3 regions of the Novosphingobium sp. 550D genome follow, and region 3 is predicted to be linked to each of the others. Evidence: predicted binding sites of a transcription regulator. Region 3 holds the regulator's gene; each other region holds the start of a gene.

Region 1 (4,918 bases), 440 kb from region 3:
CAGGCCCAGATACGGCCCGCCAAATTGCAGGCCTACGCCCAGCGACTGCCCCTCACCCACGACGATGTCGGCGCCCAGCGCACCCGGCGCTTCGAGCAGACCCAGCGCCACAGGCTCGGTCACGACCACGATCAGCAGCGCGCCCTGGGCCTGCGCCGCCGAAGAAATCGCGGCCAGATCGGGAATGCGGCCCAGAATGTCAGGGTACTGGACCACAACCGCGCTGGTTTCACCGTCGATGGCCGCAATGATCGCGGCATCCTCGGCGTCCGCCGACAGCACCGGGGCCTGCGCCACCAGCACGTCATCGGTGAAACGCGCCATAGTCTGCGCGGTAGCTACATAATGCGGGTGCAAACCGCCCGTCAGGATCGACTTCTTCCGCTTGGTCACGCGATGCGCCATGGCGATCGCTTCCCAGCATGCGGTCGAACCGTCATAGAGGCTGGCATTGGCGATGTCGGTGCCCAGCAAACGCGCTACCTGCGTCTGGAACTCGAACAGCACCTGAAGCGTGCCTTGGGCGATTTCCGGCTGATAGGGCGTATAGGCCGTCAGGAATTCGCCGCGCTGGATCAGGTGATCGACGCTGGCCGGAATATGGTGCTTGTACGCGCCCGCGCCCAGAAAGAAGGGCGCCGCGCCCGCCGACAGGTTTTCCGCCGAAAGGCGGCCCATGTGGCGTTCCACAGCCATTTCGCTGGCATGGGCCGGAAGGCCCGCGATCGGCCCGCTTTGCAAAGCATCGGCGGGCACATCGGAAAACAGCGCGTCAATCTTGTCCACGCCGATCCGCGCCAACATGGCGGCGCGATCGGCCGGGGTGAGAGGCAAATAGCGCATAAGGGATTAGAGCTCCGCAATATAGGCGGCGTAGGCGGCCTCATCCATCAGATCGGCCAGATCACCGGCATCGGCCACGCTCATGCGCCACAGCCAGCCTTCGCTTTCGGGCGAGGTGTTGACCAGTTCGGGCGCTTCTTCCAACGCCGGATTGCCTTCGGTCACTTCGCCCGCAACGGGGGCGTAAACGTCGCTGGCGGCCTTGACGCTGTCCACCACGCTGGCGGTGTCGCCCTTGGCCAGGGTCTTGCCCGCTTCGGGAACTTCGACAAAGGTGATGTCGCCCAGAGCGTTCTGCGCGAAATCGGTGATCCCAACGGTCGCAACGTCGCCGTCAACGGAAATCCACTCGTGGTCCTTGGTGAAATAACGGGTCATTTTGCGGCTCCTTTGCGGAAATAGCGATGGGGAACAAAAGGCATGGCAGCGACCGTGGCGGGCAATTTCTTGCCGCGCACGTCGATGAAGAGTTCGGTGCCGGGCTCGCCCAGAGCGGCGGGCACATCGGCCATGGCGATGGGGCAACCAAGGCTGGGCGCGAAACCGCCCGAGGTCAGCACGCCGACCTTTTCCTCGCCGCTGTAAACCTCAGCGCCTTCGCGCGCGGCCTGACGGCCCGACAGTTTCAGGCCGACACGGACCGTTTCCGTGCCCTGTGACAGGCCGGTCAGGATGCGGTCGGCGCCGGGGAAACCGCCTTCGGCGCGGCGGCGCTTGGAAATAGCGAAGGACAGGCCCGCGCTGATGGGGTCGATTTCTTCGTTCAGGTCATGACCGTAGAGCGGCAGGCCAGCTTCCATACGAAGGCTGTCACGCGCGCCAAGGCCGATGGGCTTGACCGCCGGATGGGTGCAGAGCATTTCGGCCAAGGCTTCGGCGCTCTCGGCCGGGACCGCGATTTCATAGCCATCTTCGCCGGTATAACCGCTACGGCTGATATGCAGTTCGACGCCGTTCCAGACATAATGTCCGGCCTGCATAAAGGAGAGCTGGTCCACCGCGGCAACCTCCGGCTGGGCCGGTTCGATACCAAAAGAGGCCAGAGCCTCCGCCGCGCAGGGGCCTTGCAGCGCGAGCAGCGCGAAATCGTCGCGATGCGTCAGCGTGATGTCGTCGGGCAGGAATTCGCGCAAATGGCCGATGTCGTCCCACTTGGTCGCGCCATTGACGATCAGGAAGAAACCATTGGCCCAACGTGTGATCATCAGATCATCGATAATGCCGCCGGTTTCGTTGAGCAGCAGCGAGTAACGTTGACGACCAACCTTGAGGATCGAAAGGTCCGCGGGCATCAGCGCTTCCAGCGCAGTGATGGCGTCTTCCTGCGCTTCGTCTTCGCTCGACACGACCAACTGGCCCATGTGGCTGACGTCGAACAGGCCGGCGTTTTCGCGGGTCCACAGGTGTTCGCCCATGATGCCTTCGTATTGCACGGGCATCCAGTAACCGGCGAATTCGACCATGCGGCCACCGCGTGCGCGGTGCCATGCATCAAGGGGAAGCGTGAGGGTTTCGGGGGTTTCGATCTCTTCGACCGAGTCAGAATCGTATGTGTCGCTCACTAATCAGCCTTCCGCACAGCGTTGCACCAATCTCGGTGCCCCCTCTGTCACGGAAACCTGAGAGCTTAGCCCGCACATGGAAATGCGCAGATTTACCCCTTCGGCGGCCCTCGAACCGATTGGTCCGATTGCACTTTCCAGAGCGTCGCTATTGACCGACACGGTCCTTATTGCCTGAGAGATTCCGGGGCGGTTGCTCCTTCGGCGCCGGATAATTCTTTCGAATCATCCGAACTCTCCCGCATCGTTCAGCGACTGATGTCCGCCTTCTCTTTTTGCGGCGCAAAAGTCAAACAGAGTGTCAGAAATTCTACCCCAATACGCAATCTGGTCACCAAATCCGGCACGATGTGGCTCAGACGTTGCTCAAACCCTCCGGCGCGGTGCCGAAAATGGTCCGATATTGTGCGATGGCGAAGCGATCCGTCATGCCGGCGATGAAATCGGCGATGTGGCGGCTGCGTTGAGGTTCAGCCGCAGGCAGGCGCGCGGCCCAATCCGCCCCCATGTGCCCCGGATTTTCGCGATAGGCAGCAAACAGGCCCGATACGACCTGATGCGCCTTTTCCGCCGTGGCCAGTTGTTCGGGGTGATAATAGAGCTTGGCGTACATAAAGCGCTTCAGCGTACGCTCGGCCTCACCCATCGCGGGCGAGAAGGCGACGCTGGCACGCGTGGCGGCGCGCACATCGGCGATGCTGGCCATGCCCGCCGTGCGGGCCTGCGTTTGCGCGATGACGTCATTGACCATGATGCCAATCTGGCTGCGCACCAGTTCGCGCAATTTGCGGTCATGAGGGGCGTTGGGGTGCTTTGCCTCCACCGCGCACCATTGTTCGGCCACGAAGGGTTGGGTCAACAGATCGTCGAGATGCAGGAATCCGGCGCGCAGCCCATCGTCAATGTCATGATTGTCATAGGCGATGTCGTCGGCAATCGCGGCCACCTGCGCCTCAAGACATGACCATTCGCCCAGATGCAGCGGATAGGCCGCATCCAGTTCGGCCAACGCCCAGTTGGGATTGCGCACCGGCCCGTTATGCTTGGCCAGCCCCTCCAGCGTCTCCCAAGTCAGGTTCAGCCCCTCATGCTCGCAATAAGGGCTTTCCAGACGCATCAGCGTCCGGAGCGTATTGGCATTGTGGTCCCATCCACCCTGCTCTTTGAGCGCTTCGTCCAACGCGTCCTCGCCGCTGTGGCCAAAGGGCGGGTGGCCGATGTCATGGGCAAGGCAGAGCGCCTCGGTCAAATCCTCGTCCAGCCCCAGCACGCGGGCAATGACGCGGCCGATCTGGGCCACCTCAAGGCTGTGGGTCAGGCGGACGCGGTAGTGATCTCCGTCGGGGGCAACGAAAACCTGCGTTTTATGGCGCAAACGTCGGAACGCAATCGAGTGGATGATCCGGTCGCGGTCGCGCTGATACGGGCTGCGCGGACCGCGGGCGATCGAGCCTTCCAGCGCGAATTCACGGCCAAGGGTTTGCGATGGGTCACAGGCCAGGGGGGATAGAGGCATCGGGTTGGGGTAGGCGGATTTCAGTTGAAGAAAAAGGGGAAAATGCGAGGGACTTGTCCCTCGCGCTCCTATTACTGTCTTTGTTGCGCCACGGGTTCTGCCTCAGGTGTCGGACGCGGCGTTGAAATGATAAAGCCTGCGGCGCCCATAACCAGCGCCGCAGGCTTTAAAAATCATCACACAACCGGGCAATTTCACGCCACCCATTAATGGGATTGCAAAGGGCCACCGCCCTTTGCCCGCCGGAGGCAAACCTTATCTTTCCCACCCGCTCATGCACAACCCAGCCGCCGCCGCCGTCACGCGAATGACTTCCGGGTCCTGAATTCGGCGCACCGCCATCACGTAATCAAACAGCGACCGCTTTGGCCCCTGCAACGCCTCCAACTGGCGCAATTGGGTGATGGTCAGCTTGTCCACCATATGCTCGGCCATGCAGGCCGACACCGGTTCGGACAGCCCCGCCCCGACAAGGGCCGATTTCACCCGGCCTCTGGCGATCCCCTGAACACAGCCCGACAGGGCAAGGGTAAGGGCAAGGACTGTCAGAACTTTACGCATTCAATGGACCCTTTAGTGGGCCAGCGCCTTGACGATGTCTTCCACCATCTTCTTGGCGTCGGCCAGCAGCATCATGGTCTGGTCCATGTAGAAGACATCATTATCAACACCTGAATAACCCACGCCGCCCATCGAGCGTTTGACGAACATGACGGTCTTGGCTTTGTCCACGTCGAAGACGGGCATGCCATAGATCGGGCTGGACTTGTCGGTCTTGGCGGCGGGGTTGACCACGTCATTGGCGCCGATGATGAAAGCAACGTCGCACTGGCCGAACTCGGAATTGATGTCCTCCAGTTCGAAGACTTCATCATAGGGCACATTTGCTTCGGCCAGCAAGACGTTCATATGGCCCGGCATTCGCCCGGCAACCGGGTGAATGGCATACTTGACGCTGACGCCTTCTTTTTTCAGCACATCGGCCATTTCGCGCAGC
Region 2 (4,918 bases), 800 kb from region 3:
GGCCTTGCTGCCCATCGAAAGCACGCGAACCTCTTCGCCATACTTCTCTCCAAACAGCGCCATGGCCCCTGCGGCAATCGCATCCTCAGGGCTCATCAAACGGGTGCTGACAACTTCGTTGCCGCGAATTTCCGCGTTCACTTCCGCTTCGATCGCCGCAATATCCTCGGCCGTCAGAGCAGTGGGCTGCGAAAAGTCAAAACGCAACCGTTCGGGCGCAACAAGCGAACCCTTCTGCGTCACATGCCCGCCCAAGCGGTTGCGCAAGGCCGCGTGCAAAAGGTGCGTTGCAGAGTGGTTCGCACGGATCGCATCGCGACGCGCCACATCGATCGACAAGGCCACCGCATCGCCCACCTTGACCGTGCCGCTTTCAACCTTGCCGCCATGGGCGTGCAGTCGGCCAAGCGGCTTTGCGGTGTCGTTAATGGTGATGGACAGACCGTCAGCGCCGGTAATCGTACCGGCATCGCCCATCTGACCACCCGATTCGCCATAAAACGGCGTCTGGTTCGTGATGATCGTCACGGCATCGCCCGCGCTGGCACTTTCGACTTCCTTGCCATCCTTGACGATGGACACGATCTGCGCTTCGCCGGTGGTGCTGGTGTAACCGGTAAATTCGGTCGCGCCGACGCGTTCGGTAATATCGAACCAAACTTCCCCGGCCGCAGCCTCGCCGCTACCCTTCCATGCCGCGCGAGCAGCGGCTTTCTGCTGCGCCATTGCGGCGTCAAAACCATCCTTATCGACACTGATCCCGCGCGAACGCAGCGCATCCTCGGTCAAATCATAAGGGAAGCCGTAGGTGTCATAAAGCTTGAAGGCCGTTTCACCGGCCAAAGTACCGCCCTCGCCCAAACCATCGGTGGCTTCATCAAGCAGCTTCAGCCCCTTGTCGAGCGTCTGGCGGAACTTGGTTTCCTCACGCTCCAGCACTTCCTGAATCAAAGCCTGCGCACGGCCCAGTTCCGGATAGGCCGCGCCCATTTCGGTCACCAGTGCGGGCACCAGACGGTGCATCAAGGGATCCTTGGCGCCCAGCAGATGCGCATGACGCATCGCCCGACGCATGATGCGGCGCAGAACATAACCGCGACCTTCATTGCTGGGCAGAACGCCGTCAGCCAACAGGAAGCTGGTCGAACGCAAGTGGTCGGCAATCACACGATGGCTGGCGCGCGTATCGCCCTCTGCCTTCACACCCGTCAGCGATTCGCTGGCCGAGATGAGAGCCTTGAATGTATCGATGTCGTAATTGTCGTGCTCGCCCTGCATGACCGCCGCGATACGTTCCAACCCCATGCCGGTATCAATGCTGGGCTTGGGCAGGCTTAAGCGCGTGCCGTCAGCCTGCTGCTCGAACTGCATGAACACGAGGTTCCAGATCTCGATGAAGCGGTCACCATCTTCCTCCGGCGACCCCGGAGGACCGCCCCAAATGTGATCGCCATGGTCAAAGAAAATCTCGCTGCACGGACCGCAAGGCCCGGTGTCGCCCATCGACCAGAAATTGTCACTGGTCGGAATGCGAATGATGCGATCATCCGAAAGACCGGCGATCTTTTGCCACAAGCCAAAGGCCTCATCATCAGTGTGATAGACCGTGACCAGCAGCTTGTCCTTAGGCAGGCCCCACTCCTTGGTCAGCAAGGACCATGCATGCGTGATCGCCTGTTCCTTGAAATAGTCGCCAAAGGAAAAATTTCCCAGCATTTCAAAGAACGTGTGGTGACGCGCCGTATAACCGACATTGTCGAGGTCATTGTGCTTGCCGCCCGCACGAACACATTTCTGGCTGCTGGTTGCCCGCGGGATCGCGCGCGTTTCAAGACCCGTAAAGACGTTCTTGAACGGGACCATGCCTGCGTTCGTGAACATCAATGTCGGATCGTTATACGGCACGAGCGGCGCGGACGGCACCACATCATGGCCGTTCGAGCCAAAATATTCGAGGAAGGAGCGGCGGATTTCGTTCGTCGAGATCATGGGGCCTGCCGATAAGCTACCAAAGGGCGGTGGACAAGCAGGAAGGCGCATTCAGAGCCATCGTTTTTGCCGAACAGAGCAATCTTTTGCCCAGTTTCCGCTGTTCAGCCCTACTTGCATTCTAAAAAAACAGGGGCGTGAGCGTTAATTCCGCCCACACCCCCGCGTTTTCAACCATCAACCAAAGGAATCACGCGTCATCTTCGGCCTCGGGACCGGCCATCATTTCACCGGCCAACCCTTCGGTCTGCGCACGAATGGCATTTTCGATCCGGTCACGCACTTCGGGGTGTTCGCGCAGATAGTTCTTCGAATTCTCGCGTCCCTGACCGATGCGGATCGAATCATAGCTGAACCATGCACCGGCCTTTTCAACGATCCCGGCCTTCACACCCAGATCGAGGATTTCACCGATCTTGGAAATGCCTTCGCCATACATGATGTCGAACTCGACCTGTTTAAAGGGCGGCGCCACCTTGTTCTTCACCACCTTCACGCGGGTGGCGTTGCCGACGATATCGTCGCGATCCTTGATCTGACCCGTGCGGCGAATGTCGAGACGCACCGACGCATAGAACTTGAGCGCATTGCCGCCCGTCGTGGTTTCCGGATTGCCGTACATCACGCCGATCTTCATGCGAACTTGGTTGATGAAGATGACCATACAACGCGAACGGCTGATCGAACCGGTCAGCTTGCGCAGCGCCTGGCTCATCAGACGCGCCTGAAGGCCCACATGGCTGTCGCCCATTTCACCTTCGATTTCGGCCCGCGGCACAAGGGCGGCAACCGAGTCGACCACCAGCACGTCAATCGCGTTCGAACGCACCAGCGTATCGACGATTTCCAGCGCCTGTTCGCCCGTATCGGGCTGCGACACGATCAGATTGTCGATATCGACGCCCAGTTTCTTGGCATAAACCGGATCGAGCGCGTGTTCGGCATCGACAAAAGCCGCCGTCCCGCCGCCCTTTTGTGCCTCTGCAATCGCGTGCAGCGCCAGAGTCGTCTTACCCGAGCTTTCGGGACCATAGATTTCGATAATACGCCCACGCGGCAAACCACCGATGCCCAGAGCAATATCAAGGCCCAGCGATCCGGTGGAAACGGCCTCCACCTGCATGGTTTCCTTGGCCCCCAGACGCATGGCAGATCCCTTGCCAAACGCCCGATCAATTTGTGCCAGAGCGGCTTCCAGCGCCTTTTGACGGTCCATGCTGTCCTTGTCCTTGCCTTCTTGAATCAGCTTGAGTTGAGCTGCCACATCCCGTCTCCTTGCTAAGGCGCTGTTGCCAAAGGTCAACACGGCATTGTGTATCGGATTTGTTCCAACGGAACAAGGGTGGAACAAAATTATTCCAACCGACCCGCTCAACCCTTCTTCGCGGCCCGTTTGGCCAACACTCCTGCCACTTTTCCAGCAATCTGATTTACGGAAAAAGGCTTAGCTATGAAGTGCATATTCTCGATATCGATCTCGCGGCGCAACTGCTCCTCGGCATAGCCGGACATGAACAGGACTGGCAAACCGGGTTCAACCGCGCGAATCGCCCGCGCCATGGCGGGGCCATCCATCGCCGGCATCACCACGTCCGAAACGATCAGGTCGAACATCGCCGCCCCTGATTCGCGCCTTGCCATCACCGCTTCAACGCCCTCTTCACCGTCACTGGCGGTTGTCACCTGATAACCGGCCCTGCTCAACGCCCTTTCCGCCACGACGCGCACGGCGTCCTCATCCTCAACCAAAAGGATATCGCCGCCGCCCGCCCAATGGGTCACTTCCTCACGCGGGCGCGCCACGGTTTCCACCGCGCCATGATGTACCGGCAAATAGACCGTAAACCGTGCGCCCGCCGGAACCCCATCCTGCGCCGCAACATTGTCGGCAAAAATGAAGCCGCCCGATTGTTTTACAATGCCATAGACCGTCGAGAGGCCCAATCCCGTCCCGCGCCCCTGCTCCTTCGAGGTAAAGAACGGCTCCCAGATCTTGCCCAGAATATCGGCCGGAATGCCGCCCCCCGTATCACGCACAACCAACGCCGTGTAATCGGCAATCGGCAGAATATCGCTGCCCATAGCGCGAACATCGGCCGCCGGAACCCGCCGCGTGGCCAGGATCAACGCCCCGCTGCCGTCGCCGCCCGCCTTGCGAGAGGCCTCCTGCATGGCATCGCGCGCGTTAACCACCAGATTGACGATGACCTGCTCCAACTGCGTCGGGTCGGCCCGCACCGCGCCCAGATCGCGGTCATGGCTGACCTGCAACTGGATCTTTTCGCCGATCAGGCGACGCAGCATTTGCGTAATATCCGACACGATATCGGGCAATTGCAGGACCTGTGGGCGCAGGGTCTGCTGACGACTAAACGCCAGCAATTGACGGGTCAGGCTGGCCGCTCGGTTTGAATTGGCGCGGATCTGTTGAATGTCGTCATAGTCGCTGTCACCCGGCGTATGGCGCAGCAGCATCAGGTCGCATGTGCCGATAATCGCGGTCAGCACATTGTTGAAATCATGCGCCACACCGCCCGCCAACTGGCCCACTGCCTGCATCTTGGTGGCCTGCGCCACCTGCCGCTTGAGCCGCGTTTCCTCGGTATTGTCGGTCAGGCCCAGCAGCACCGCCGCCTCCCCCAAACCGCGCACACCGGCCAGAGACAGCGAGACCGGATCATCCGGTTGCGCAGACAAACGCACCGCAACGTCCCCGCTGGTCGCCGCGCCATAGCCGAAACGGCGCACTGCATCCGACAAGGCCGCCTTATCCTCACGCACGACCAAATCGGTGGGATAGGTCGGAACCGCCTGCCCCTCCCGACCCGCAGCGCGCATGAAGGCCGCATTGGCGAACAACAGGCGGCCATCACGGTCCGCCATCGCCAGGCCCAGTGGCAATCCGCCCAACAAAGCCTGCAAATGCGGC
Region 3 (4,918 bases):
GTTCTGCGGATTCGCTTGCCGATCGTGGCCAGTGGTGCAGGGGGATTGGCCGCGGTCGGATATACGTTGTTGACGGGGGCCGAGGTGCCGACGGTGCGGTCCTGTCTTGGTGCCTTGCTGGCTCTGGCGGCGATTGCGGCCGGGCGACAACCCTTTTCGATCCGTCTTTTGGCCGTGGCGGCGGCTTTTGTGATGCTGCTTTGGCCGGAAGCCGTTATCGGACCCAGCTTTCAGATGAGCTTTGGTTCGGTTCTGGCCATTGTGGCCCTGCATGAAGCGACCCCGGTTCGGGCCTTTCTTGCCCGGCGGGAAGAAGCCTGGGTGATCCGTTTGGGTCGGCACATTGCCATGTTGCTGATGACGGGCATGGTCATAGAATTGGCGCTGATGCCGGTCAGTTTCTATCACTTTCACCGCGCCGGGATCTATGGCTCGCTCGCCAATCTGGTTGCCATCCCGCTGACGACCTTTGTCACTATGCCTTTGATTGCCGCGGGTTTGGTTTTCGATATGATTGGCATGGGCGGGCCGTTCTGGGGCCTTTGCGGCTTGTCGCTGGATGGCCTGATTGGGCTTGCGCGATGGGTGGGCGCGCGGCCCGATGCCGTGACGCAATTGTCGGTTATGGCGGGGGGCACCTATGCTTTCATCGTGCTGGGCCTGTTATGGCTGGCGCTTTGGCGCGGGACTATTCGACTGCTGGGACTGGTGCCTGCGGTCCTTGGTTGCCTGTGGCTGGCATTATCAGCGCCGCCCGATGTCATGATCACGGGTGACGGACGTCAATTGGGATTGATCGATCCGCAAACCGGGCAATTGCTGGTAATGGGTCAAGGGCGTTCAAATTACACTTCGGATGCCATGCAGGAAGCGGCCGGGCTGTCTGGCGCTGTATTGCCGATTGAACAGTGGCGTGGCTCGACCTGCAATCAAAGCTTCTGTCGTGTCACGATCAGGCAAGGAGAGCGGGATTGGGCCATCCTTGCGGCGCGGGGGGAAGGCTTTGTTGACGAAGCGGCGATGGCCAAGGCTTGTGCGGCGGTCGATATTGTCGTCTCACGGGTGGCGTTACAGCCTTCGTGCCGCCCCCGTTTCCTGCGCGCGGATGAGGCGCTGCTCTATCGGACCGGCGGGATGGCGATCTATCTGAACCGAGGGAAAATTGTCACTGTGGCGCAGGGGCAGGGGCAACATCCGTGGTGGCGCGCGCCTAGTCTAAAGCAGGATATGACGTCTAAAGCAGGATATGACGATAGGTGATGATTAGGAGAGGGCGTTACAACCCCCTCCCGATCAAGCAGGGTGCTTAATGATACCGGCGGAGCAAGCCGGCCAGCTTGCCTTGAACCTGTACTTCGCCGGGCTGATAATATTGCGGGTCATAGGCCGCATTGGCCGGGTCCAGGCGGACCAGACCGCGTTCGCGCCGTAGATATTTCAGCGTCGCTTCCTCGCCGCGTACAAGGGCGACGACAATCTCGCCTTCGCGCGCAATGTCGGTCTTGCGGATCAGTGCCAGATCGCCGTCCAAAATGCCCGCTTCGACCATGGAATCGCCCGAAACCTCAAGCGCGTAATGTTCGCCCGAACCCAGCAAGGCCGCCGGGACCGGCAGCATGGTCTGACCTTCCATTGCCTCGATCGGAACGCCGGCCGCGATGCGCCCATGCAGCGGGATTTCCACCACGTCATTGGCCGCGGCGGGCACGACAGGCTTGGGTGCCTCGACCACCTTCTTGGGTGCCGCAGCCTTGGCCGCGACCGGCGGGGTGACGTCTTCGGGCTGGCGCAACACTTCCAAAGCGCGGGCGCGGTTGGGCAGGCGGCGGATAAAACCGCGTTCCTCCAGAGCGGAGATCAGGCGATGCACCCCCGATTTCGACTTCAGATCGAGCGCTTCTTTCATTTCCTCAAAGCTGGGCGAAACGCCCGTTTCCTCAAGGCTGGCTTGGATGAAGCGCAGCAATTCATGCTGTTTCCGGGTGAGCATTGTGACCTCCCAACGGGGGTGTTGCGTGAACAATTGCGGAACAATTACGCAACCATTGCCCTTACGTCAAGCGCTTCCGCCATTTTCGATCAAATGGATCTTCACCCTATCGCCGGCCGCCGCCGATGGTGCATTCGCCATATGTTCGATCAGGCAATTGCTGGCCGCCATCGCCGCCAGCGCAGAGGAATCGCGCATAGGACGTGGCAGGACATTTTGGCCGTCCCACCATCCACGGATGAATTCGCGCCTGTCGGCCCCCGGACCCAGCGGTTCGCTCAATTGCGCCATCGCGGTCCTGGGCAAAGGATTGGCTGCCCCCTGCATCGCGCGCAGCAGCGGCAGCAGGAACAAATGCGCGGTCACAAAGCTGGACACCGGATTGCCTGGCAGGCCGATCACGATCTGATGCCCGCGCGTCGCCACCAGCAGGGGTTTGCCGGGCCGGATCGCGACCTTCCAGAAATCGACCTGCGCGCCCCAATTCAGCAAGGCGGGCTGGATCAGGTCGTGATCGCCCACCGATGCGCCGCCGCTGGTGACAATCACATCAACATCGCCTGCACGCGCCAAGGCGGCGTCCAGCGCAGACAGATCATCGGTCACTGGTCCAAGGCGCAGGATGTCTCCGGCCACGCCTGATGCCATCGCCGCCAACATTGCGCCGTTGCTGGCGGGCAGGCGGTGGGGCGGGCAATCGAGGCCGGGCGCCACCAATTCATCCCCGCTGTCCAAAATGGCCAGACGCGGGCGGCGGTGGACCGAAATTTCGCCATGCCCCGCCGCGATGGCCAAGGCCATTTGCGCCGGCCCGATCCTTGTGCCTGCCGGCAAGACCTCGTCGCCATGGCTAAAGTCCAGCCCCTTGCGCCGGATATGCCGTCCTTCGGGTTGGGGCGGCGTTCCGGTCAGGGTTAGGCGGTCGCCGTCCCTTGCTGCGTCCTCCTGACACAGGACGATTCCGGCGCCATCGGGCACCATTGCGCCCGTGGAGATACGAATGGCCTGTCCGGGCTGAACGGTGCCGCCAAAGGGGTGCCCTGCCGCGCTTTCACCCACGACGGTCCACGGCCCGCCCAGATCGCCGGGGGCCAGAGCATAGCCATCCATGGCCGAAAGATCAGCCGCCGGTTGTGTCCGGCGGGCCAGCAGCGGCTGGGACAGGTAACGCCCTAGCGAGGCCTCAATTGGCACGGCTTCGCCGGCTGTCGGAGTGGCTAGAGCCAGAACTCGCGCCTGCGCCTCTTCAAGGGGCAAGGGCGCGCGCGTCATAGCTCTGCTTTCCAGTCGCCGGATTTGCCGCCCCGTTTTTCGATCAGGCGCACTTCTTCGATGACCATGCCTTTGTCGATGGCCTTGGCCATGTCGTAAATCGTCAGAAGGGCGAGCGAAGTGGCGGTCAAAGCCTCCATTTCAACCCCCGTCTTGCCGGTCAGGCTGGCCATGGCGGTGGCGCGGATCGCGCCTTCCTCGACGGTGAAATCGACGGTCACGCTGTGCAGGGGCAAGGGATGGCAAAGCGGGATGAGATCGGCGGTTTTCTTGGCCGCCATGATCCCGGCGATGCGGGCTGCGGCCAGAACGTCGCCTTTGGGCACATTGCCATCGCGGATCGCGACCAGCGCCGCCGCGTTCATGCGGATACGGCCAGAGGCAATCGCAATCCGCGCGGTTTCAGCCTTGGCGCCGACATCGACCATGCGGGCATGGCCTTGGGCATCGAGATGGGTCAATTCGCTCATGCTTCTCTCTTGCCAAAGCGGAGGCATCAGGCAACGAAGAAATGCGCGAACTGCGATAGAGTCATGCCAAGTTTTTGAGGGACCGAACAAATATGGCGGAAATTATTGCCCGGCATTTGATCTATGATGGATGGTATCGGTTTTTTCGGCTGGAATTGCGGATGCCTGACGGCATGATTTCCGAAAGGCATCTGATCGATAATGGACAGGCTGTCGCGGTTTTGCCTTATGACCGGGAACGCCGCGTGGTGATGTTGGTGACGCAGCCGCGCGCGGCGGTGCTGGATGCCGGGGTGGCGCCTCTGCTCGAAGCGATTGCGGGCGGGCTGGATGGGGCCGTGCCCGAAGCGCGCATTCACAAAGAAGCGATGGAGGAGGGTGGCGTTCGCCTATCCACGCTGGAACCGGTTTCCAATATCTGGCCCATCCCGCCGCTGTCGACGGAACGGGTCATGCTGTATCTGGCGCAATATACCGCCGCCGATCGCGTGGGCGATGGCGGCGGAGCAGAAGACGAGGATGAGCATATCAACGTCGTTGAGATTGGCCTCGACGCGTTGCGTGACATGGTGATGGACGGCACGCTGGAAGATGCCAAAACGCTGATCCTGGCACAGGCGCTGATGCTGCGTTATCCAGAGCTTTGGAGTTAAAGCCCGAGCAAGGCCTTCGTCGCCGCCGTCACGTCCTCCTGCCGCATCAGGCTTTCCCCCACAAGGAAGGTGCGCGCCCCGCAAGGGGCAAGGCGCAGCAGATCGGCATGGGTGTTGATCCCGCTTTCCGCCACCAGCAAGGTCCCCTCCGGCGCGAGAGCGGCGAGGCGCTCGGTCGTCGAAATGTCGGTTTTGAAGGTCTTGAGATTGCGGTTGTTGACCCCGATCAGGCGCGATTGGAGGTTGGCGGCGCGGGCCATTTCTTCCTCGTCATGCACCTCGACCAGAACCGACATCGACCGCTCGATGGCGGCGGCCTCGATTTCAAGCATTTGCGCGTCGGACAGGGCGGCGACGATGATCAGGATGGCGTCCGCACCGATGGCGCGGGCCTCGGCCACCTGCCACGGATCGACCATGAAATCCTTGCGCAGCACCGGCAGATCACAGGCCGCGCGCGCGGCAATCAGGTAATCCTCATGCCCCTGAAAATAGGGCGCGTCGGTCAGGATCGACAGACAGGCCGCCCCGCC

What was found. Region 3 encodes LexA, which represses DNA repair genes until DNA is damaged. Its sites were predicted from a motif close to GTTCCNCNCTTGTTCT; they were not measured.
Region 1: the regulator LexA is predicted to act here: its motif matches at 3,950-3,965, upstream of AC2S2E_RS12350 (deoxyguanosinetriphosphate triphosphohydrolase).
Region 2: the regulator LexA is predicted to act here: its motif matches at 3,323-3,338, upstream of recA (recombinase RecA).

The regions. Positions count from the first base shown of each region.
Region 1 is NZ_CM171613.1:2,604,141-2,609,058, reverse strand. Features, by position in the region: gene gcvPA (aminomethyl-transferring glycine dehydrogenase subunit GcvPA) at 1-843, opposite strand, end outside; gene gcvH (glycine cleavage system protein GcvH) at 850-1,221, opposite strand; gene gcvT (glycine cleavage system aminomethyltransferase GcvT) at 1,218-2,405, opposite strand; glycine riboswitch at 2,440-2,556, opposite strand; glycine riboswitch at 2,557-2,657, opposite strand; gene AC2S2E_RS12350 (deoxyguanosinetriphosphate triphosphohydrolase) at 2,761-3,921, opposite strand; gene AC2S2E_RS12345 (hypothetical protein) at 4,177-4,482, opposite strand; gene AC2S2E_RS12340 (NAD(P)(+) transhydrogenase (Re/Si-specific) subunit beta) at 4,495-4,918, opposite strand, start outside.
Region 2 is NZ_CM171613.1:2,962,967-2,967,884, forward strand. Features, by position in the region: gene alaS (alanine--tRNA ligase) at 1-1,989, opposite strand, end outside; gene recA (recombinase RecA) at 2,180-3,253, opposite strand; gene AC2S2E_RS14095 (response regulator) at 3,361-4,918, opposite strand, start outside.
Region 3 is NZ_CM171613.1:2,163,467-2,168,384, forward strand. Features, by position in the region: gene AC2S2E_RS10140 (ComEC/Rec2 family competence protein) at 1-1,260, shown strand, start outside; gene lexA (transcriptional repressor LexA) at 1,307-1,990, opposite strand; gene AC2S2E_RS10150 (molybdopterin molybdotransferase MoeA) at 2,057-3,262, opposite strand; gene moaC (cyclic pyranopterin monophosphate synthase MoaC) at 3,259-3,732, opposite strand; gene AC2S2E_RS10160 (NUDIX hydrolase) at 3,825-4,385, shown strand; gene trpC (indole-3-glycerol phosphate synthase TrpC) at 4,382-4,918, opposite strand, start outside.